Regions from separate parts of the Streptomyces sp. NPDC048192 genome, predicted to be linked through region 2. Evidence: riboswitches for the same ligand, from Rfam matches in the RefSeq annotation. Region 2 holds a riboswitch; each other region holds the start of a gene.
The links. A riboswitch is a leader RNA that binds a small molecule or an ion and turns the genes downstream of it on or off. The one in region 2 is predicted to bind cobalamin.

Region 1 (7,485 bases), on a different contig from region 2:
CGGCGCAACGCCCGCGAACTGCGCGACCTGCTGACCAGACACGCGGCGGGCAGGGCGCGGTGAGCCGCTCGCCCGTCCGCCGGGTGACGGAGCTGTGGCGATTGCGGTCCGGCCGCTGTCCCGGCACCGGCCCGCTGCGTACACTCGCCGCAGCACAGGGTGATCACCGCGGCGTCGGGGAGTGCGGCATGGGTGCGGAGTCCGTCCCTCGCAGAGAGGTGGTCACCGCACGGCCGCGCCCCGCCGGCGGTACGCCCGCACCCCGCCCCGCGCCCTCCCCGTATCCCCGTTCCTCCCCGCACCCCCGCTCCGAGGCGGCCGCGAGCCGGCTGATACGCCGCCAGCTGCGGGCCGCGCTCACCGCGACCGCCCTCCTCGCGCTCCTGCTCGGCCTGCTCCCCGTCCTGCTGCGGATCCTCCCGCTCGCCGACGCCGCACCCCGCGTCCCCCTGGCCGTCTGGCTGCTGCTCGGCGTGGCGCCGTACCCCGCCCTGCTCGCCATCGGCGTCTGGTACGTGCGCCGCGCCGAACGCAACGAGACCGGCACGGCCGCCGGCACGCCCGCGGAACGCCCCTGACCATGCGCCGACTTGCCGCCGGAGCCGGCCGGTGAACCAGACGTACGGCATCGTGGGCGTGACCGCCGTGATCCTCGCCACCGTCCTCGTCGGCGCGCTCGGCCTGCGCATCTCCCGCACCACCTCCGACTTCTACGTCGCCTCCCGCACCGTCGCCCCGCGGCTGAACGCCTGCGCGGTCAGCGGCGAGTACCTCTCCGCCGCCTCCTTCCTCGGCGTCGCCGGACTGGTCCTCGCCCAGGGCGTCGACATGCTCTGGTTCCCCATCGGCTACACCGCCGGCTTCCTGGTGCTGCTGGCCTTCGTCGCCGCCCCGCTGCGCCGCTCCGGCGCCTACACGCTGCCCGACTTCGCCGAGGCCCGGCTGGAGTCCCGGGCGGTACGCAGGACCGCCGGCGTGCTGGTCGTCGGCATCGGCTGGCTGTATCTGCTGCCCCAGCTGCGCGGGGCCGGCCTCACCCTCCGGCTGCTCACCGGCGCCCCCGGCTGGCTCGGCGGACTCATCGTCGCCGCCGTGGTGACCGCGGCCGTCGCCGCGGGCGGCATGCGCAGCATCACCTTCGTCCAGGCCTTCCAGTACTGGCTCAAACTCACCGCCCTGCTGGTGCCCGTCGTGTTCCTGCTGCTTGCCTGGCGCGGCGACGGCGCCCCGGCCGCCGCCTGGGACGAACGGCCCGTCTTCCACCGCTCCACCGAGGTGCGCGTCGACCGGACGCTCACCCTCACCGTGCGTGAGCCGGTCCGCGTGACCGCCTCCGGGACGGTCGACGGCCGTACCGTGCACGGGACTTCGCTGCGGCTCGGCGAGGGCCGGCACCGGATCGCAGCGGGCACGGCCCTGCGCTTCCCGGCCGGCGCCGGCGTCCCCCTGCCCGACGCCGGCCCCGGCCGGGCCGCGCCGTCCAGCTGGGCCAGACCGCTGTCCTCGGACCGCGGACAGCACAGCCTGTACGCCACCTACGGGCTGATCCTCGCCACCTTCCTCGGCACCATGGGGCTGCCGCACGTCGTCGTCCGCTTCTACACCAACCCCGACGGCCGCGCCGCCCGCCGCACCACCGTCAGCGTGCTCGCCCTGCTCGGCGCGTTCTACCTGCTCATCCCCCTGTACGGCATGCTCGGCCGCCTGTACGCCCCCGACCTGCTCCTGACCGGCGACACCGACGCCGCGGTCCTCGTCCTGCCGCAGCGGCTGCTCGGTGGTGTCGCCGGGGACCTGCTCGGCGCGCTCGTCGCCGGCGGCGCCTGCGCCGCGTTCCTCTCCACGGCCTCCGGGCTCACCATGTCGGTGGCGGGCGTCCTCGCCCAGGACGTCCTGCCCACCCTCGGCGTCCGCCACTTCCGGCTCGCCACGCTGCCCGCCATCGCGGTGCCGACCGCCGCCGCGGCCGTGGTCAGCGACCTGCCCGTCGCGGACGCGGTCGGCCTGGCCTTCGCCGTCTCGGCATCCTCCTTCTGCCCGCTGCTCGTCCTCGGCATCTGGTGGCGCGGCCTGACCCCGCCGGGCGCGATCGCCGGGCTGCTCCTCGGCGGGGGTTCGGCGTTCACCGCCGTGACGGCCACGATCGCCGGCGGCGCGCGCTCGGGCTGGCTGCACACGCTGCTCGCCTGGCCCGCGGTGTGGTCGGTCCCCGCGGGCTTCGCCGCGATGATCCTGACCTCCCTGGCCACCCGCGACCGCGTACCGCCCGGCACCGCCGCGACCATGTCCCGCCTCCACCTCCCCGAACGCCCGCCCCCCGCCCGCCCCGGACCGGCGACGCCCTGACCGAGGAGCCCCCGTGCCACCCACCCGCACCGCCCACCGCTCCCTGGCCCCGGCCACCGGCCGCGCCCTGCCGGACCGGAGCCACCATGAGGACCAACTGCGCCGCGGAGGCATGCCGTTCACGGCTCCGGTGCACCGGCGGCCGGGGGAGTGCGGCCGTCGGGCCCGTGCCGCGGTGGGTCGGCGCGGTCGCTGCGCACCCGGCGCCCGCGCCCGCTCCGCCGGCCCCATCCCGCCCAGGTCATGACCGTCCTCGGCACCGCCGCGCTCGTGCTGGCCGGGCTCGCGCTGTTCGTGCTCGGGGCCGCGCTCGGGCACGGTGCGGCGCGCCGGCAGCAGGAGCACTCCGCCGACGGCGAGGGAGCCCGCGCCCTGGCCCACGGCCTGCACGGCGCGGCGCTCGCCGCGGCGCCCCTGCGCGCCGGGCTCACCCCCGACACCGCCCGCAAGTCCGCCCGCAGGCTGCGCCCGCTGCTCGGCACCCCCGCCCTCGCCCTCACCGACGACGCCTCCGTGCTCGCCTGGGACGGCGCCGGCGACCACCATCGCGCGGAGGTGACGGCGCTGCTCGCCCGCCCGCCCCGCGCCCGTACCTTCCCGCTGTCCTGCGACGACCCCCGCTGCCCCGTGCGCTGGGGCGCCCTGCTGCCGCTCACCGCCGACGACCCGGACGGCGGTGAGCGGCAGCAGGGCGCCCTCGCCGTGTTCGCCGCCGAGGAGTCCACCGCTCTGGTGCGCGCCGGCGAGGAAGCGGCCCGCCGGCTCTCCGTCGGCCTGGAACTCGCCGGTCTCGACGGGCTCCGCGCCCGCGCCCACGAGGCCGAGGTGCGGGCCCTGCGCGCGCAGATCTCCCCGCACTTCATCTACAACTCCCTCGCCAGCATCGCGTCCTTCGTGCGCACCGACCCCCAGCGCGCCCGCGAACTCCTGCAGGAGTTCGCCGACTTCACCCGCTACTCCTTCCGGCGCGAAGGCGACTTCACCACCCTCGCCGAGGAACTGCGCTCCATCGAGCAGTACCTGGAACTCGCCCGCGCCCGCTTCGGCCGCCGCCTGAAGGTGACCCTGCGCATCGCCCCCGAGGTGCTTCCCGTCACGCTGCCCTTCCTCTGCCTGCAGCCCCTGGTCGAGAACGCCCTCAAGCACGGCCTGGAGGGACCCGTGGAGCGGCTGAGCGTGACGATCATCGCCGAGGACGAGGGCACCGAGGCCCGCGTCGTCGTCGAGGACGACGGCGTCGGCATGGAACCGGAACGCCTGCGCGCCATCCTGCGCGGCACCGCCGGACCGGCCACCGGCATCGGCCTGAGCAACGTCGACGGCCGGCTGCGCGAGGTCTACGGCGACGACCACGGCCTGGTCATCGAGACGGGCGTCGGCGCGGGCACGAAGATCACCCTCCGCGTCCCGAAGTTCCGCCCCGGCATCCAGGCACGCTCCGCACAGGGGTAGCAGCCTGTCCCGCCCGCCCCACCCGGCGGGAGAGGAAGATCACGTACCGGGAGGCGGTCTTGGCCATGCGCCTGTCACGCGGTACGGTCGGTCCGATATCGACGACGGCGGAACGGAAGCCGGTGGGAATCCGGCACGGTCGCGCCACTGTATGCGGAACTCCCGTGAGGGACCCGTGAGTCAGACCCGTGGCCGTCGTCCTGTGCACCACCGAGATGGGACGCGAACTCCCAGAGGAGGTCCTGCCATGGCGCAGACCGTCGCCCAGCCGACAGCCACCACCCCCGTCGTTCCCGCCAAGCTGCCGCTGAGGGCGATAGCTCCCTGGGCGGTCTTCTTCGGCGTCCTCATGCTGATCCTGCTCTACTTCGTCGGCGCCGAGCAGGGCGCCACCTCCGTGTTCAACGGCACGGACGTCCACGAGTGGGTGCACGACGCCCGTCACCTGCTCGGTTTCCCCTGCCACTGACGCCGGGGACACCGCACACCCATGAACTCCGCAACCGTACGGAACCTGCTCGTACGGGGCATGCTCGCCGGCCTCGCGGCCGGCGTGCTCGCCCTGGTCGTGGCGTACGTCCTCGGTGAGCCGAACGTCGACAAGGCGATCAGCTTCGAGCACGCCCACACGCACGAGCACGAGACGGCGACCGTGTCCCGCTCCCTGCAGTCCACGGCGGGCCTCGCCACCGGCGTCCTCGTCTACGGCGTCGCCTTCGGCGGCATCGCCGCGCTCGCCTTCTGCTTCGCCCTCGGACGGGTGGGCCGCTTCGGCCCGCGGGCCACGGCACTGCTGCTGTCGGGGTGCGCACTGCTCGCCGTGTACGTGGCGCCGTTCCTGAAGTATCCGGCCAACCCGCCGTCGGTGGGCGACGCCGGCACCATCGGCAAGCGGACCGCCCTGTACTTCCTGATGATGCTGCTCGGCGTCCTGCTGGCGGTCGCCGCCACCATCCTGGGCAAGCGGCTCGCGCCGAGCCTGGGCACCTGGTGGGCGACCGTGGTGGCGGTGGCCGCGTTCACCGTCCTGATCGGCCTGGCCTACCAGTTCCTGCCCGCCGTCAACGAGGTGCCGAACGACTTCCCCGCCACCCTGCTGTGGCGGTTCCGGCTCTCGGCACTGGCGATCCAGACCGCACTGTGGGCCGGATTCGGCCTCGCCTTCGGTGAGTTGGCCGACCGGCTGCTGAACCCGAGGCCGGCGAAGGCCACGAGCGGGCACGCGGTTCCGGCCGCACACTGACCCCTCCGGTCGCCCAGGGCCCCTCGGCACCGCCCGAGGGGCCTTCGCCGTGCCACGGCCGCACGCCACCAGGCCCCTGCCCCGCCCGGCCCGGTTATCCGGTCTCCTGCGGCGTGGGGAGCGGACGCCCCAGACGCAGATTCCAGCGCCCGGCCCGCCCGCTGAGTTCGGTGACCGTCAACGGCGGTACGTCGAGGCGCCAGAAGACGGAAAGGGGCAGCCCCAGCGCGCCCACGACAGCCGCCCGCACCACCTCGGGCTCGACCACGGCGACCGTACGGCCGTCCAGGGCCCGCGCGTCGGCCAGCAGGCGCCCGACGCGCCCGCACAGATCGCGCACGGACTCACCGCCGTGCGGCGCGCCCTCGGGGTCGGTGAGCCAGCGGCCCACCGCGTCCGGCTCGGCGGCCCCCACCTCCTCCAGGGTCCGGCCGCGCCAGCGCCCCACGTCGAGCCCCGCCAACTCCGGTGCGGGCACGCCGGCGAGGCCCAGCGCCGCGGCCGTCTCCCGGCAGCGCACGCCGGGGGAGACCAGGACACGCGCCGCGGAGGGCAGCGACCCCGCCGCCGCGCGGGCCCGTGCCGCACCGGCGTCGTCGAGCGGGCCGTCGTCGTCGAAACGCGCCTGCCGCGCGGACACGCTCATCGCGGGGGAGACCAGGAGGACTCGGCTGGTCAAGTGGTGGCTCCTGCTGTCGTCATGACGGAACGCCGGCTCCGGTGCCAGGCTGGTTGTGTTGACTGGCGGAGGAGCGAGCGGTCGGACCGCGCAGGCCGCCTCGTCCCGTGCCGCGCGGTCGCGACCCTAGCATTCGGGGCCCGGTCCGGTCGGTGCCCGCGGGGGCCGTCCCTGCACCTCGGCGTCGGTGCCGGCGGTCGCCGTGCCCGCAGCGGCCGGGCGGTGATCACGTCGGCGCGCCGGGGCCGGACATCGGGGGACTCCGGCACATCCGGCACACCTGACACATCCATCAGCTCAAGCCCTCCCGGCACACCCGGCACGCCTGGCACGTCCTCGTACGCGCCGCCCACCGGCGTCCTGCACACCGTGACCGAGGTCCGTCGCCGGTGTCCCGTGGCCGGTCCAGATGTGTGCTGCCCGGCCTGGGCCGACGATGGAGGAGAGACGAGGGATGAGACCAGAACGCCGGCCCGTGCGGCGCGAGCCGAGGGGCCGGGCGGGAAGGAAGCCGAGGCATGGGCGCGACCGAACCGTCCCGGGCAGGCCACGACCGGTCGGCGGCGGGTTCCGCCGCGCCGCCCAGTGGCCTGCTGGATCTGCTCAGCGTCGCCGCGGTGGTCCTGAACCCCAAGGGGCAGGTGGTCTTCTGGAGCCCGAACGCCGAGGACCTCTTCGGCTACACCGCCGAGCAGGCGCTGGGGCAGTACGCGGCCCAGCTCATGATCCACGAGCAGCACCGCGACGAAGTGGTCAAGCTGTTCGCCGAGGTCATGGGGACGGGCGCCGACTGGGCCGGGGCCTTCCCGATCCGGCACAAGGACGGCAGCACCCGCATGGTGGAGTTCCGCAACATGCGGCTGCTGGACGACCTCGGTGACGTCTACGCCCTCGGCCTCGCCGCGGACCAGCGCGCGGTGGAGCGCGTCGAGCGCGATGCCGCCCTCGCCATGTGCCTGGTGTCCCAGTCCCCCGTGGGGCTGGCCATCCTGGACCCGGACCTGCGGTACCTGGCCGTGAACCCCGCGCTCGAACGGATCACCGGTCAGTCCGCCGCCGAGCGCCTGGGCCGCCCGGTCGGCGAGATCCTCACCTACCTGGACACCGACCCCGAGGGACGTCTGCGCCATGTCCTGGAGACCGGCGAGTCGGTCGTGGACCGGCACATCGTCTGCCGTCCTCCTTCCGACCCGGACCACGATCACGCCTGGTCCGTGTCCTACTACCGGCTGGAGGACTCCGGCGGTCGGGTCCTCGGCCTCGCCTATGCCGTCATCGACGTCACCGAACGCCACCGAGCCGCCGCCGAGGCGGCCCGGGCCCGGGAACGGCTGTCCCTGATCGCCAGGGCCTCCACCGCCGTGGGCACGACACTGGACGTGGAGACCACGGCGCGCGAACTCGCCGACGTCGTCGTACCGGGGCTGGCCGACGTGGCGGCCGTGGACGTCCTCGACAGCGCGCTCGACGGCCGGGCCGCCGCACACGACGGGCCGGCTGTCTTCCGCGCCCTCGCCGTGAGCGCGGCCCACCCCACCGAGGCCGTCCGGGCCGCGGACCCGCCCGGGGGACTCGCCAGCTACAGCGGCGACCGGCTGATCACCCGGTGCGTGCGCACCCGCCGTCCCGTCCTGGTGCCGCACACCACCCGAGAGGATCTGGGCCGCATCGCCCGGCACGGCGAGGCCGCCTCCCTCATGGACGCGGCCGGCGTCCACTCCTACCTGGCCGTACCGCTGCTGGCCCGGGGCGAGGTCCTGGGCGC
Region 2 (7,485 bases):
CGAGCGCGCCCCTCAGCACCGCCGGTACGGCCGTGCGGTCCCAGGCCCGCTCCTCCATGCCCTCCGCGATCCGCCGGCACAGCTGCTCCAGCAGGTCGATCGCGTCGGACGCGGTGCGCGCCGGCCCCTCCGCCAGGTCGCTCAGCTCCACCGGCACCTTCACCGGGGCGCCGGGCTCGGCCAGCAACTCCTTCTCCACCAGCCCGAAGTGGGCGGCGAGGGAAGCCCTGAGCCCTGGCAGGGCGTTCGCCTGCCCGCCCCACACCTGCGACGCCCGCAGGACCGCCAGCACCAGGTTCACGCGCGGTTCGCCGACCGGGCCGCCGCCCAGGATGTGCAGGCCGTCGCGGATCTGCACGTCCTTGATCTCGCACAGATAGCCGTCGATGTGCATGACGAACTCGTCGAACTCCTCGTCGTCCGGCTGTTCGTCCACATGCAGGTCGTGGTGCAGCTCGGCCGCCTTCACCAGCGTCCAGATCTGGGCGCGGACGGCCGGGGCCTTCGCCGGGTCCAGGTCGGAGACGAGCGCGTACTCGTCCAGCAGCTGCTCCAGCTTGGCGAGGTCGCCGTAGGTGTCGGCGCGGGCCATCGGCGGCACCAGGTGGTCGACCACGGTGGCGTGTCCGCGCCGCTTGGCCTGGGTGCCCTCGCCGGGGTCGTTCACGATGAACGGGTAGACCAGCGGCAGGTCGCCGAGGACGGCGTCGGGCGCGCAGCCGCGCGACAGGCCCAGCCCCTTGCCGGGCAGCCACTCCATCGTGCCGTGCTTGCCCATGTGCACGATCGCGTCCGCGCCGAAGCTGTTCTCCAGCCAGCGGTAGGACGCCAGGTAGTGGTGCGACGGCGGCATGTCCGGGTCGTGGTAGATCGCGATCGGGTTCTCGCCGAAGCCGCGCGGCGGCTGGATCATCACGACGACGTTCCCGAACCGCAGCGAGGCGAGCACGATGTCGTCGCCGTCGACGTACAGGCCGCCCGGCGGCTCGCCCCACGCCTCGGTCATCGCCTGGCGCAGCTCCGGGTCCAGCGTGTCGAACCACGCCCGGTAGTCCGCCAGCGGCACCCGCGCGGGCGCGGCGGCCAGCTGGGCCTCGGTCAGCCACTCCACGTCGTGGCCGCCGGCCTCGATCAGCCGGTGGATCAGCTCGTCGCCGCCGGAGGGGTACTCGGTCAGCGAGTAGCCCGCGTCCCGGAGCGCGTCGAGCACCCGGACCGCCGAAGCGGGCGTGTCCAGGCCGACCGCGTTGCCGACCCGGGAGTGCTTGGTCGGGTAGGCGGTGAAGACCAGCGCGATCTTCTTCTCCGCGTTCGGCTTGTGCTTCAGCCGGGCGTGCCGTACGGCGATCCCCGCCACCCGTGCGGCCCGCTCGGGGTCGGCGACGTACACCGGGACCTCGTCGGGGCCCTGCTCCTTGAAGGAGAACGGCACGGTGACGAGCCGTCCGTCGAACTCCGGGATCGCCACCTGCATCGCCGCGTCCATGGGGGACAGGGCCGCGTCGGACGCCTCCCAGGCCGCCCGCGAGGACGTCAGGCACAGTCCCTGCAGAACGGGCACGTTCAGCTCGGCGAGCGCGCCGATGTCCCAGGACTCTTCGTCGCCGCCCGCCGACGCCTGCGAGGCGTGCGTGCCGCCCGCCGCGAGCACGGTCGCGACCAGCGCGTCGGCCCGCGCGAGGAGTTCGTACAGCCCGGCGTCCGCGCCGCGCAGCGAACCGCAGTACACGGGCAGCGCGTTGGCGCCCTGGGCCTCGATCGCCGCGCACAGGGTGTCCACGAACGCGGTGTTGCCGCTCAGCTCGTGCGCCCGGTAGAAGAGCACGCCCACGGTCGGACGGCCGGCGTGGACCTCGTACGCGCCGTGGACGCCGTACTCCGGCATCTTCCGCGGCTCCTCGAAGCCCTCACCGGTCAGCAGCACGGTGTCCGACAGGAACCGGGACAGCTCCAGCAGATTCGCGGGACCGCCCTCGACCAGGTACTTCAGCGCCTCCGCGACGACCCCGGCCGGCACCGACGACTCCGCCATCAGCTCGGCGTCCGGCACGGCCTCGCCGCCCAGCAGCACCGTCGGGACCCCGGACGCCTTCAGCGCGGCCAGCCCCTCCTCCCAGGCGCGCTTGCCGCCCAGCAGCCGTACGACGGCGAGGTCGGCGCCGTCGAGCAGCGCCGGCAGCTCCCGCTCGACGTCCACCCGGGTCGGGTTGCCGATGCGGTAGTCCGCGCCGGACGCCCGGGCCGCCAGCAGATCCGTGTCGGCGGTCGACAACAACAACACTGTGCTCATGCAGGCGCTCCCGGTGGGATGAAAGGCAGTCCTTGCGGCGCGCCGGACTCGATGAGCCGCCACAGCGCGTCCGTGTCCGCGTGCTGTTCGATCAGGTCGCCGAGCCGGTCGAGCTGCTCCTCGCGCAGCGCGGCGAACGAGGTGTCCGGTGCGGGCACGAAGCGGCGGCCCGCGGCGGTGGCCACCTCGCGAAGGAAGGCCCGCCGGAAGCCGTCCGACTCCAGCGAGCCGTGCCAGTGCGTGCCCCAGGTCTGGCCGACCCGGCAGCCGTCCAGGAAGGGTTCGCCCGCCTCCACGGTCGCCACGCCGTGGTGGATCTCGTACCCCTCCACCCGCTCGCCGAGGGCCTCGCCGGACGGCCGGGTCAGGGTCTTCTCGCGGGCGAACCGCACCCGCACGGGCAGCACGCCGAGCCCGTCGACCGCGCCGGCCCGCGACTCGACCTCGTCCTCGATGTGCTCGCCGAGGATCTGGAAGCCGCCGCAGACGCCGAGGACCGGGCGTCCTTCCGCGGCCCTTCTGACGAGCGCTTCCGCGAGCCCCCGCTCCCGCAGCCACCGCAGCGCCCGTACCGTGCCCCGGGTCCCCGGGATCACCACGAGGTCGGCGTCGGCCAGTTCCTCCGGGCGGTCCACGAACCGCACCACGACGCCCGGTTCGGCGGCCAGCGCGTCCACGTCCGTGAAGTTGGACATCAGCGGGATCGCGCACACGGCGACGCGCAGCACGTCCTCGCCGACCGGGGGAGTGACCGCGGACTCCCTGACCGTGCCCCGCAGGGACACCCGCAGTCCGTCCTCCTCGTCGATGCCGAGCCCGTGCCGGAAGGGCAGCACACCGTACGTACGCCGCCCGGTGAGGCCGTACAGCATCTCCAACCCGGGCTCCAGCAGGGAGACGTCCCCCCGGAACTTGTTCACCAGGAACCCGGCGACCAGCTCCTGGTCCTCCCGCGACAGCAGGGCCACGGTCCCGAAGAAGGAGGCGAAGACGCCGCCGCGGTCGATGTCGCCGACCACCAGCACGGGCAGCCGCGCGTTCCGCGCGATCCCCATGTTCACGATGTCGGTCCGGCGCAGGTTGATCTCGGCCGGGCTGCCCGCCCCCTCACAGATCACCGCGTCATACGTGCCCCGCAACTCGGCGAGGCAGTCCAGCACCGTGCCGAGCAGCCGCTGTTGGCGCCCGCCGTGGTAGCCGCGCGCGCTCAGCTCGCCCACCGGCCTGCCCAGCAGCACCACCTGGCTGCTCTGCTCGCCGCCCGGCTTGAGCAGCACCGGGTTCATCAGCGCGGTCGGCTCGATCCGGCAGGCCTGGGCCTGCATGGCCTGCGCCCGGCCGATCTCCGCGCCCTCGCGGGTCACGAAGGAGTTGAGCGACATGTTCTGCGCCTTGAACGGCGCCACCTTCACGCCCTGACGCACCAGCCACCGGCAGATCCCGGCCGTCACGACGCTCTTGCCGGCGTCGGAGGTGGTCCCGGCGACCAGCAGCCCGCCCCCTGTCATGCGGTGTGTCCCTTCACGAGTCGGCGCGCGGCGAGGGTGACGCCGAGCGCGAGCAGGCCGACGCGGCGCGAGAGCCGTACGGCCCGGTCGATGTCGGTGACCTGGACGGCGCGTCCGGCGGCCCCGTTGAGGACCGGGCGGTGCTCGACCCGGCCGCCGTAGGAGAGGGTTCCGCCCAGCCGGACGCCGAGGGCACCCGCGAACGACGCTTCCACCGGGCCCGCGTTGGGGCTCGGGTGCCGGGCCGCGTCGGCCTTCCAGGCGCGCAGGGCGCCGCGCGGGTCGGGGCCGGCGACGGCGGCGAGGACGGCGGTCAGCCGCGCCCCCGGCCAGCCGGCCACGTCGTCCAGGCGGGCGGAGGCCCAGCCGTAGCGCCGGTAGCGCAAGGACCTGTGACCCACCATCGCGTCCAGGGTGTTGACGGCCCGGAAGCCCAGCAGCCCCGGCACCCCGGCCACGGCCCCCCACACCAGGGCGCCCACGACGGCGTCGGAGGTGTTCTCGGCGACGGACTCCACCACGGCCCGGGCGATCCCGTCGGCGTCCAGCGCCTGCGGGTCCCGCCCGCACAGATGCGGCAGCCGCGCCCGCGCCGCCTCGACGTCCCCGGACTCCAGCGCGCGGCCGATCACGCGGGCCTCGCGGGCGAGCGAGGTGCCGCCGACGACCGCCCAGGTGGCGGCGGCGGTCAGCGCGACGGAGGCGGCGGGGGAGCGGCGTACGACGCGTGCGGCCAGCGCGCCGAGTGCGACGGCGCCACCGGCGCACAGGGTGGTGTGCAGGGCGCCCCAGCCTCGGTGGTCGTGCCACAACGCGCGGTCCACGGCAGCGGCCGCGCGCCCGAACACGGCGACCGGGTGCCCCCGGCGCGGATCGCCGAGGAGCAGGTCTCCGAGAAGGCCGGCGGCGGCGCCGTACGCGTACGTGCGATCGGCACCCATCGGCTCAGCCGGCCGCTGGGTGAAGAGCGGGCCTGCTGGCGGTCCTTGTCCTTCGGCAGCCGGGCATGGCGATCGATGTCCTCACTCAGGGTGTCCGCGCCCTGGTTCGACGAGATTCGGCGGTGAGAGTTCCTGGCTCCCGGGTTCTTCCCCGGTGACAGTGGCGGGACCGCGCCGGATTCGCACCGGCTTCCTCTCTTGCCGCCGTACATGGCCTGGGCAGTCCACCACGCGCCCGGAACGGCCGTCAACTTGCCGTTGACCTGCGCGGGGAGAGTGTGCCGATCCCCACACCGCGGCTGCGCCGGGGCGCACGCAAAAGGGCCCCCCTCACGACACGAGGGGAGCCCAGGCGGCCGGTGCTTCCAGCGAAGCGCGCGGTCAGGACTTGGAGACGATGAGGACGATGCCGTACGCCACCGCCGCCGCGCACGCGGCGAAGCAGACGTAGGCGCCGGTGACCGCGAGGGCGGCGGAGCCACCCTGGGCCGCGGCCTTCTCGCGACGCGCCAGACCGTTGACGCCGAGGGTGAACAGGGCCACCAGGCCCACCGTGAACGCGAGGCTGACGCCGAAGACGGAGCCGAGGGCCGACCAGTCGATCTTCATGGGGTTGCTTCCTTGGGTACCGGTGTGGCCGGGGTCAGACGGTGGCGGCCGGCGGGACGGCCTCGGGCGTGGGCTCGGCGGCGGCCGGGGCCGGGATGGTGGCCGTCAGGTCCTCGCCGATCGTGCCCACCGGCGGCGGGGTCACGGCGGCGATGGCGGTGGTCACCACACCGGCCGGCTCCGGGTCCACGACGTTGGTGTGGTCGACGACCTCGCGGCGGGAGAGCTTCCAGATGCCGGCGCTCGCGGCGACGAGGAAGACGGCGACCACCGCGGTGCCCCAGTCGCCGAGGTCCGTGACGGTCTCGGCGCCCGCGCCGACCAGCGCGGCGGCCGGCAGGGTGAGCACCCAGGCGACGGCCATGCGGGTCGCGGTGGACCAGCGGACCACCCCGCCCTTGCGGCCGAGGCCCGCGCCCATGACCGAGCCGGAGACGACGTGCGTGGTGGACAGCGAGAAGCCCAGGTGGGAGGAGGCGAGGATGGCGGTGGCGGCGCTGGTCTGCGCGGCGAAGCCCTGGCGCGGCTCCAGCTCGGTCAGGCCCGTGCCCATGGTGCGGATGATCCGCCAGCCGCCGATGTAGGTGCCGAGCGCGATGGCCAGGCCGGCGGAGAGGATGACCCAGGTGGGAGGGTTCGAGCCCGGGGCGATGGCGCCGCCCGCGATCAGCGCGAGGGTGATGACGCCCATCGTCTTCTGGGCGTCGTTGGTGCCGTGGGCGAGGGAGACCAGGCCGGCGGAGGCGATCTGGCCGGCGCGGTAGCCCTTGCGGGTGGCCTCGCCCTCGGCCTTGCCACCGATGCCGTAGGAGAACCGGGTGGCCACCATCGAGGCGACGCCGGCCACGACCGGTGCGGCGACCGCGGGCAGCAGCACCTTGGTGACCAGGACGTCACCGTGCACGGCGCCGAAGCCGGCGGAGGCGACGGCGGCGCCGATCAGACCGCCCATCAGGGCGTGCGAGGAACTGGAGGGCAGGCCCACCAGCCAGGTCACGAGGTTCCAGAGGATCGCGCCGACCAGGGCGGCGAAGATGACCTCGGGACGGATGCCGGTCTCGTCGACGAGACCCTTGGAGATCGTGTTCGCGACCTCCACGGAGAGGAAGGCGCCCACCAGATTGAGGGCGGCGGACATGGCCACCGCGATCTTGGGCTTCAGGGCGCCTGTGGAGATGGTGGTGGCCATCGCGTTCGCGGTGTCGTGGAAACCGTTCGTGAAATCGAACGCGAGAGCGGTCACCACCACTATCGCGAGGATCAGCGAGAAGCTTTCCATTTACCCAGGCAATCGTTCGAGGTCGTTGGCTGGACGAACGTAGGCAACCTGGGTGAACGGAAGATGAACTGAGGCGGGCATGGGGGTGTCAAAAGAGGAGGGTGTGGATTCCGTTTTCCCTCGCCCGGCCTCGGCGGCCCAGGCGCCCCTTGGCTACCGGCCCCGCGCGAGGATCTTCAGCCGGCTCGTGGACCCGTTGAAGAGATTCTGGTCACCCGGCAGCCGGCCCTTGGTCGCGAACTGCCAGAAGGTCCAGTACCGCCACCCGCCCGGCAGCCTGCCCGGCTCCGAGGCGCTGTGCCGGGCGATCCACAGGGCGTGGTTCTTCGAGAACGCGTGGCTGTCGCCGGTGCACTGCCGCCACCACTGGGCGGTCGTGTAGATCACCGGGCGGCGGCCGGTCTCCCGCTTGACCTCGTCGCTGAACGACCGGATCCAGCGGACCATCCGCTTCCAGCCCATCCCGTAGCACCGGTGCTTCTTGTTGTAGGGGTTGTACTCGATGTCCAGCGCCGGCGGCAGGGTGCGGCCGTCCGCCGACCAGTCGCCGCCGTGCCGCACGAAGTAGGCGGCCTGCCGGGCGCCGGAGGACCTGTCCGGCAGCGCGAAGTGGTACGCGCCCCGGTACAGGCCCGCGCGGGCCGCGCCGCCGTACTGCCCGGAGAAGTAGGGGTTGGCGTAGTTCGTGGACTCGGTCGCCTTGACGTAGACGAACCGCGCGCCCGCGGACCGGGCGCCCTGCCAGTCGACGTCCCTCTGGTGCGACGAGACGTCGTGCCCCCGTTGCAGTCCCGAGACCAGGGCCGGAGGTCCGGCGGCGGCGGACGCGGTGCCCGCGAGGGCGAGCGCCGCCAGGGC
Region 3 (7,485 bases), on a different contig from region 2:
GCGTCGGGGTCGGCGACCTGCTGCACGGGGATGGTCTTCTGCGCCTGGGCGGCGCGGGCGATCCGGGTCGCCGGGCGCGAGCGCAGGTAGTACGTCGTCTTCAGGCCCGACTTCCAGGCGTACGCGTACATCGAGGAGAGCTTGCCGATGGTCGGCGTCTCCAGGAAGAGGTTCAGGGACTGCGCCTGGTCCAGGAACGGGGTGCGGGCCGCGGCCATGTCGATCAGACCGCGCTGCGGGATCTCCCACGCCGTGCGGTACAGCCGCCGTACGTCCTCGGGGATCCAGACGAAGTCCTGCACCGAGCCGTTCGCCTCGCGCAGCGCCTCACGGGTGCGCGCGTCCCACACGCCGAGCTTCTTCAGGTCCTGCACCAGATAGGAGTTGACCTGGAGGAACTCGCCCGACAGCGTCTCGCGCTTGAACAGGTTCGACACCTGCGGCTCGATGCACTCGTACACGCCCGCGATGGAGGCGATGGTGGCGGTGGGCGCGATGGCGAGCAGCAGGGAGTTGCGCATGCCGACCGCCGCGATCCGCTCGCGCAGCGCCGCCCAGCGCTCGGGCCAGGTCAGCTCCACGCCGTAGTGGTCGGGGTGCAGCACGCCCCGGGCCGTTCGGGTCTTCTCCCAGGCCGGCAGCGGGCCGTTGCGCTCGGCCAGGTCGGCGGAGGCCTCGTACGCGGCGAGCATGATCCGCTCGGCGATCCGCGTGGACAGCGCCCTGGCCTCCGGCGCGTCGAAGGGCAGGCGCAGCTTGAAGAAGACGTCCTGCAGCCCCATCGCGCCGAGGCCGACGGGACGCCACTTGGCGTTCGAGCGGCCCGCCTGCTCGGTCGGGTAGAAGTTGATGTCGACCACGCGGTCGAGGAAGGTGACGGCGGTGCGGACGGTGTCGTCCAGCCGCGCCCAGTCGATGTCGCCGGCCTCCGTGTCGACGAAGGCGCCGAGGTTCACCGAGCCCAGGTTGCACACGGCCGTCTCGCCGTCGTCCGTGACCTCCAGGATCTCCGTGCAGAGGTTGGAGGAGTGGATCACGTGCCCCGGCAGGGCCGTCTGGTTGGCGGTGCGGTTGGCGGCGTCCTTGAAGGTCATCCAGCCGTTGCCGGTCTGCGCGAGGGTGCGCATCATCCGGCCGTACAGCTCACGGGCGGGCAGGGTCTTCTTCGCCAGGCCCGCCTGCTCGGCCTTGCGGTAGGCGGCGTCGAACTCCTCGCCCCACAGGTCCACCAGCTCCGGCACGTCGGAGGGGGAGAACAGCGACCACTGCGCGTCGTCCTGCACCCGGCGCATGAACTCGTCCGGCACCCAGTGCGCGAGGTTCAGGTTGTGCGTACGGCGGGCGTCCTCGCCGGTGTTGTCGCGCAGCTCCAGGAACTCCTCGATGTCGGAGTGCCAGGTCTCCAGGTAGACCGCTGCGGCGCCCTTGCGCCGGCCGCCCTGGTTCACCGCCGCCACCGAGGCGTCCAGCGTCTTCAGGAACGGGACGATGCCGTTGGAGTGCCCGTTGGTGCCGCGGATCAGCGAACCGCGGCCGCGGATGCGGGAGTAGGACAGGCCGATGCCGCCGGCGTGCTTGGAGAGCCGGGCCACCTGGTGGTAGCGGTCGTAGATGGAGTCCAGCTCGTCCTTGGGGGAGTCCAGGAGGTAGCAGGAGGACATCTGCGGGTGCCGCGTGCCGGAGTTGAAGAGCGTGGGGGAGGAGGGGAGGTAGTCGAGGCGGCTCATGAGCCCGTAGAGCGCGGCGACTTCGTCCACCGAGCGGGCGGTGTCGTCCTCGGCGAGGCCGGCGGCGACCCGCAGCATGAAGTACTGGGGCGTCTCGACGACCTTGCGGGTGATCGGGTGCCGCAGCAGGTAGCGGCTGTGCAGGGTCCGCAGCCCGAAGTAACCGAAGCGGTCGTCGGCCGCGCGGTCGACCAGCGCGTCGAGCCGCTCGGCGTGCAGCCGCACGAACGCGGCGGTCCGGTCGGCGATGAGGCCCTCGCGGTGCCCGACGGCCACCGACTCGGTGAAGGACGTCACGCCCTGCGAGGCGGCCTCGGCGCGGATGGAGCGGGTCAGCAGCCGGGCGGCCAGCCGGGAGTAGGCGGGGTCCTCGGAGATCAGCCCGGCGGCGGCCTCCGTGGCCAGCTCGCGCAGCTCCGCCTCGTCGGCGCGGGCCGACCGGCCGCGCAGCGCGGCGGCGGCGACCCGGCCGGGGTCGGCGTCGGGGAGGTCGGCGGTCAGCTCGGTCAGGGTCCGCAGCAGCGCGGCGCCGGGACCGTCGGTCTCCACGGCGGCCGGGATGCCGCTGTCCGAAGCCGGATCTGCTGGCGCGATGGTCACGTGGGGCTCTCCCTCGCTCGGCACGGGGGCCTTCGCGAGGGCAGGGGGCAGCCACGAGCGCACACGGCGTCGCGTCCACCGGCCCATTCCACGAGGCCCGGACGTCTGGGGGCACCCGGACCGGACGGCCGGGTGCGCTGCCGGCAGGTCCTCGGACTGACTCCTGGGCGCAGACGCGCACAAGTACACCGTTGCGGGACAGTTCCGGATTCGCACCGGATTCCCCTGCGGCGACAGCGAGCATGAGCATACATGTAGTGCCGGGCTGTCGCGTCACCCCCAGATGTTGTGTCGGGGCGGTGTCACAGTGTCAACTCATAGGTGAGCAGGGTGATGTCGGCCAGCTCCGGCAGGGGCTTCCAGTCCCGCTCGGGAGTACGGACGAAACCCAGGCGTTCGTAGATGCGGTGGGCGGCGCGCATGGTGCGCTGGGTGGACAGGACCACGGCCCGGCAGCCCCCGGCGGCGCGTGCGCGGTCGACGCAGGCCCGCACGAGGGCCTCGCCCGCCCCCTGGCCGCGGGCGGCCGCGGCGACGGCGAGCATCCGTATCTCGGCCTCGCCCGGGCGGGCGATGTCGGCCATCGGACCGGGGCAGGGCACGAAGGTGACCCCGCCGAGGAGGGTGCCGTCGCGCACCGCCGCGAGAACCTCGGCTGCTGCCGCGCGCCGTGCCACGTCTCGCAGTTCACCGAGGTAGGCGTCGCTCTCGCCGAAGTCCAGGAGACCGTCGTGGAGATAGGCCCGGGCGGTGATCTCGCCCAGGGCGTCGTACTCGCCGGGCGTGGCCCGCCGGATCACGATGTCCATGGCACCGAGTGTGCCGGAAGGGTACGACGAGGGGCCGCCGGAATGTCCGGCGGCCCCTGGTACGGCGGTCGGTCAGTGACCGGCGCCCGCGGTGGCGGGCGGCAGCTCCACCTGGACTCCCGGGTCGCCGGCGTCCGCCGTGTAGTCGTCCGGGCTGGTCTCGTCCACGCCCTCGGGGGCCTTCACGGCCCTGAGGACGACGGTGAGGACCACGGTGACCACGACGTTGAGGACGAACGCGGTCAGGCCGATGTAGCCGATCTCGCCGATGCCCGGGATCTCCTTGGCCGAGCCGCCGAAGTGCTTCTGGGTCGGGGAGGCGACCCCGTACGCGGCGAGCGTGCCGTACACCATGCCGACCGCCCAGCCGGCGAGCAGCGCCCAGCGGTGGAACCAGCGGGTGAACAGACCGCCGACCAGCGCGGGGAAGGTCTGCAGGATCCAGATGCCGCCCAGCAGCTGGAAGTTGATCGCGACCGTCTTGTCCATGGTGAGGACGAAGACCAGCGCGCCCACCTTCACCAGCAGCGAGACGACCTTGGAGACCTGCGCCTCCTGCTTCGGCGTGGCGTCCGGCTTGATGAAGTCCTTGTAGATGTTGCGGGTGAACAGGTTCGCCGCCGCGATCGACATGATCGCCGCCGGCACCAGCGCGCCGATGCCGATCGCCGCGAAGGCCACGCCCGCGAACCAGTCCGGGAACATGTCCTCGAACAGCTGCGGGATCGCCAGCTGCCCGTTGGTGACCTTCACCCCGGCCGCGATCGCCATGAAGCCCAGCAGGGCCAGCAGGCCGAGCATCAGGGAGTACAGCGGCAGGATCGTGGTGTTGCGGCGGATCACCTCACGGCTCCTGGAGGAGAGCGTCGCGGTGATCGAGTGCGGGTACATGAACAGGGCCAGGGCCGAGCCGAGCGCCAGCGTCGCGTAGGTCCACTGGCCGGCCTCCGGAGGCGCGAGCGCGCCGCGCGGCTTGCCCGTCGCCGGGTTGACCTGGCTGAACGCGTGCCCCGCCTTGGCGAAGACGTCGTCGAAGCCGCCCAGCTTGATCGGGATGTAGATGATCGCCACCGCGATGACGATGTAGATCAGCGCGTCCTTCACGAACGCGATGAGGGCCGGGGCCCGCAGGCCCGACGAGTAGGTGTACGCGGCCAGCACACCGAAGGCGATCAGCAGCGGGAGGTCCTTCACGAACCAGTTCGTGTTGTCGCCGCCGCCCACGCCCATCACGTCCAGCACCGCCTGGATGCCCACGAGTTGCAGCGCGATGTACGGCATCGTCGCCAGGATGCCGGTCAGCGCCACGGCGAGCGACAGCCCCTTGGAGCCGAAGCGGCCCCGGACGAAGTCGGAGGTGGTGACGTAGCCGTGGCGGTGGCTGACCGACCACAGGCGCGGCAGGAACGTGAAGATCAGCGGGTACACCAGGATCGTGTACGGCACCGCGAAGAAGCCGGACGCGCCCGCCGCGTAGATCGCCGCCGGCACGGCGACGAAGGTGTACGCCGTGTACAGGTCGCCGCCGAGCAGGAACCAGGTGATCCAGGTGCCGAACGACCGTCCGCCCAGGCCCCATTCGTCCAGCGTGTGCTCGTTCTCGGCCCTGCGCCAGCGAGCGGCGAGGAAGCCTATGACCGTGACGGCCAGGAAGAAGAAGATGAAGACGCCGAGCGCGACGCCGTTGACACCGGTCTTCACTTCGCCTCACCGCCCGTCGCGGCGGCGGAGGAGCCCTGCGCTGCGCGGGAGCGCTGGTCGTGCTGCCACAGCTTGTACGCGGTCATGGTGAGCGCGGTGGAGATCAGCACCCAGGCCATCTGGTACCAGTAGAAGAACGGGATCCCGATGAAGGCGGGGTCCGTCTTGGCGTAGGAGCCGACCCACAGCATCGCCACGAAGGGCGCGACGAGGCACAGGCCGATGATCACCCGGACCGGCGTCACAAGCGGAGGTCTCACTTCAGGACTGCTGGACATGGCACGGCTCTCCGTCCCCTCGCTGATCACCTGATGTAATGCGCAGGCAATCTAGGTGACGGTGTCCCGCCAGCGGAAGACCTCGTTCACATATCGGTATATCGATTCAGCGAAGGCCCGCGCGCCCCACTCCGCGGGCCTCACATCACGCGTCTCACTCGGCGGGCCGCTTCAGCCGCGCCACGAACTTGTAGCGGTCACCCCGGTACACGGACCGCACCCACTCCACCGGCTTGCCCTCGCGGTCCAGGGAGTGGCGGGAGAGCATCAGCATCGGCAGGCCCACGTCGGTGCCGAGCAGGCCGGCCTCGCGCGGGGTGGCCAGCGAGGTCTCGATGGTCTCCTCGGCCTCCGCGAGATGGACGTCGTAGACTTCGGCCAGCGCCGTGTAGAGGGAGGTGTACTTCACCAGGGAGCGGCGCAGGGCCGGAAAGCGCTTGGCGCTCAGGTGCGTGGTCTCGATGGCCATCGGCTCGCCGTTGGCCATGCGCAGCCGCTCGATGCGCAGCACCCGTCCGCCGGCGGCGATGTCGAGCAGCCCGGCGAGCCGGTCGTCGGCGGTGATGTAGCCGACGTCCAGCAGCTGCGAGGTGGGCTCCAGGCCCTGGGCGCGCATGTCCTCGGTGTAGGAGGTGAGCTGGAGCGCCTGGGAGACCTTGGGCTTGGCGACGAAGGTGCCCTTGCCCTGGATGCGCTCCAGGCGGCCCTCGACCACCAGCTCCTGCAGGGCCTGGCGGACCGTCGTGCGGGAGGTGTCGAACTCGGCCGCCAGCGTGCGCTCCGGCGGGACCGGCGTGCCCGGCGCCTGCGTCTCGGTCATGTCGAGCAGGTGCTTCTTCAGGCGGTAGTACTTGGGCACGCGCGCCGTACGGACGGTCGTCCCGGCCTCGTTCTCCGCACTGCTGACGTCGGTGCTCATGCTCTGCCTTCCCGGCTCCGGTGCCGACAGCGACCGGCAGCCCACCGGTCACGGCTCACATCGTGGCACGGGTTCTTCTGTCAGGACTCCACCCGCACGCTCCGTGATTTCCTCTATATACAGTGGTGACCAAGGCTGGTCTAGTCCAACCGGCGGCCGGGTGGGGTCAGATGCCCTGCCAGTCCGGCTTGCCCGCGTAGGTGTGGCGGAAGTAGTCGGCCAGCTTCAGCTTGGACGCGGCCGCCTCGTCGACGACCACCGTGGCGTGCGGGTGCAGCTGGAGCGCGGAGGCCGGGCAGACCGCCGCGACCGGCCCCTCGACGGTGGCGGCGACCGCGTCCGCCTTGCCCTCGCCGGTCGCCAGCAGCACCAGGTGCCGGGCCTCCAGGATGGTGCCGATGCCCTGGGTGATGACGTGGTGCGGGACCTGCTCGATGTCGCCGTCGAAGAAACGCGCGTTGTCGATCCGGGTCTGCTCGGTCAGCGTCTTGATCCGGGTGCGCGAGGCGAGCGAGGAGCAGGGCTCGTTGAACCCGATGTGCCCGTCGGTGCCGATCCCGAGCAGCTGCAGGTCCACCCCGCCGGCCTCGGCGAGCGCCCGGTCGTACGCCGCGCAGGCCGCCTGGACGTCCTCGGCGGTGCCGTCGGGCCCGAGGAACTTGTCCATGCCGATGCCGAGCGGCTCCAGCACCTGGCGGCGCAGCACCGAGCGGTAGGACTCGGGGTGGTCGGCGGGCAGCCCCACGTACTCGTCGAGCTGGGCGATGCGCGCCCGCGAGGCGTCGACGGCGCCGGAGCGCACCTTGGCGGTCAGCGCCCGGTAGACGGGCAGCGGGGTGGAGCCGGTGGCCACGCCGAGCAGGGCGTCGGGCTTGCGTCGCAGCAGCTGCGTCATGGCCTCGGCGATCAGCTCGCCACCCGCCGCGGCGTCCGGAACGATGACAACTTCCACGCTGGGCCTGCCGTTCTGAAGTGGGCTCTGGGCGTCACTATGTGGTTTAGACCAATCTAACAGAAGGGGGTCCGCCGGACACGACCCCCGCCCTGTTCTCGATCGTGCCACCGCGCCGGACCGCGCGCCCCCGGCCTCCGGGAAGCGCCGCGGGCATGTCCGGGCGGAACCGCGACGGCGTGCGCCGGCAGGCGCCGGGGCGCTCGCGGAAATTGCCGCGGCCATCTGGCCCCGCGGCCGACCGAGGCGGGCTAGGCTGCATGGCATCGGGTGCCATGCGCCGGGTCGTTCAGGGGGCGCCATGCCGGTCAGGGCATGGACACAGCCATGTGGTCTAGTCCACAATCGACACCGGGCAGCCAACTGAACAAGCCTCCGCCTTCCCCGCACAGGAAGGCGGACCGAGGAACCGGAGCTCTCTGCCCTGACTGCCCCGGCTCCTCGACCTTCGGCCGACCGGGACCGCACACCCCACGGCCGATGATGCTCCGGGCTGCGG

Region 1: linked by a shared signal. The riboswitch ahead of ACGFZN_RS00100 (CbtB-domain containing protein) and the one ahead of ACGFZN_RS05885 (cobalamin biosynthesis protein) in region 2 are both predicted to bind cobalamin.
Region 3: linked by a shared signal. The riboswitch ahead of ACGFZN_RS14140 (ribonucleoside-diphosphate reductase subunit alpha) and the one ahead of ACGFZN_RS05885 (cobalamin biosynthesis protein) in region 2 are both predicted to bind cobalamin.

Annotation. Positions count from the first base shown of each region.
Region 1 is NZ_JBIDAL010000001.1:22,215-29,699, forward strand. Features, by position in the region: gene ACGFZN_RS00080 (LytR/AlgR family response regulator transcription factor) at 1-63, shown strand, start outside; gene ACGFZN_RS00085 (hypothetical protein) at 189-578, shown strand; gene ACGFZN_RS00090 (cation acetate symporter) at 610-2,346, shown strand; gene ACGFZN_RS00095 (sensor histidine kinase) at 2,590-3,798, shown strand; cobalamin riboswitch at 3,870-4,010, shown strand; gene ACGFZN_RS00100 (CbtB-domain containing protein) at 4,046-4,267, shown strand; gene ACGFZN_RS00105 (CbtA family protein) at 4,289-5,041, shown strand; gene ACGFZN_RS00110 (histidine phosphatase family protein) at 5,136-5,720, opposite strand; gene ACGFZN_RS00115 (SpoIIE family protein phosphatase) at 6,239-7,485, shown strand, end outside.
Region 2 is NZ_JBIDAL010000003.1:55,367-62,851, reverse strand. Features, by position in the region: gene cobN (cobaltochelatase subunit CobN) at 1-2,290, opposite strand, end outside; gene ACGFZN_RS05890 (cobyric acid synthase) at 2,287-3,798, opposite strand; gene ACGFZN_RS05885 (cobalamin biosynthesis protein) at 3,795-4,739, opposite strand; cobalamin riboswitch at 4,843-4,983, opposite strand; gene ACGFZN_RS05880 (hypothetical protein) at 5,121-5,348, opposite strand; gene ACGFZN_RS05875 (anion permease) at 5,383-6,627, opposite strand; gene ACGFZN_RS05870 (lysozyme) at 6,781-7,485, opposite strand, start outside.
Region 3 is NZ_JBIDAL010000006.1:163,055-170,539, reverse strand. Features, by position in the region: gene ACGFZN_RS14140 (ribonucleoside-diphosphate reductase subunit alpha) at 1-2,327, opposite strand, end outside; cobalamin riboswitch at 2,452-2,584, opposite strand; gene ACGFZN_RS14135 (GNAT family N-acetyltransferase) at 2,630-3,136, opposite strand; gene mctP (monocarboxylate uptake permease MctP) at 3,209-4,837, opposite strand; gene ACGFZN_RS14125 (DUF3311 domain-containing protein) at 4,834-5,115, opposite strand; gene ACGFZN_RS14120 (GntR family transcriptional regulator) at 5,270-6,034, opposite strand; gene nagB (glucosamine-6-phosphate deaminase) at 6,201-6,986, opposite strand.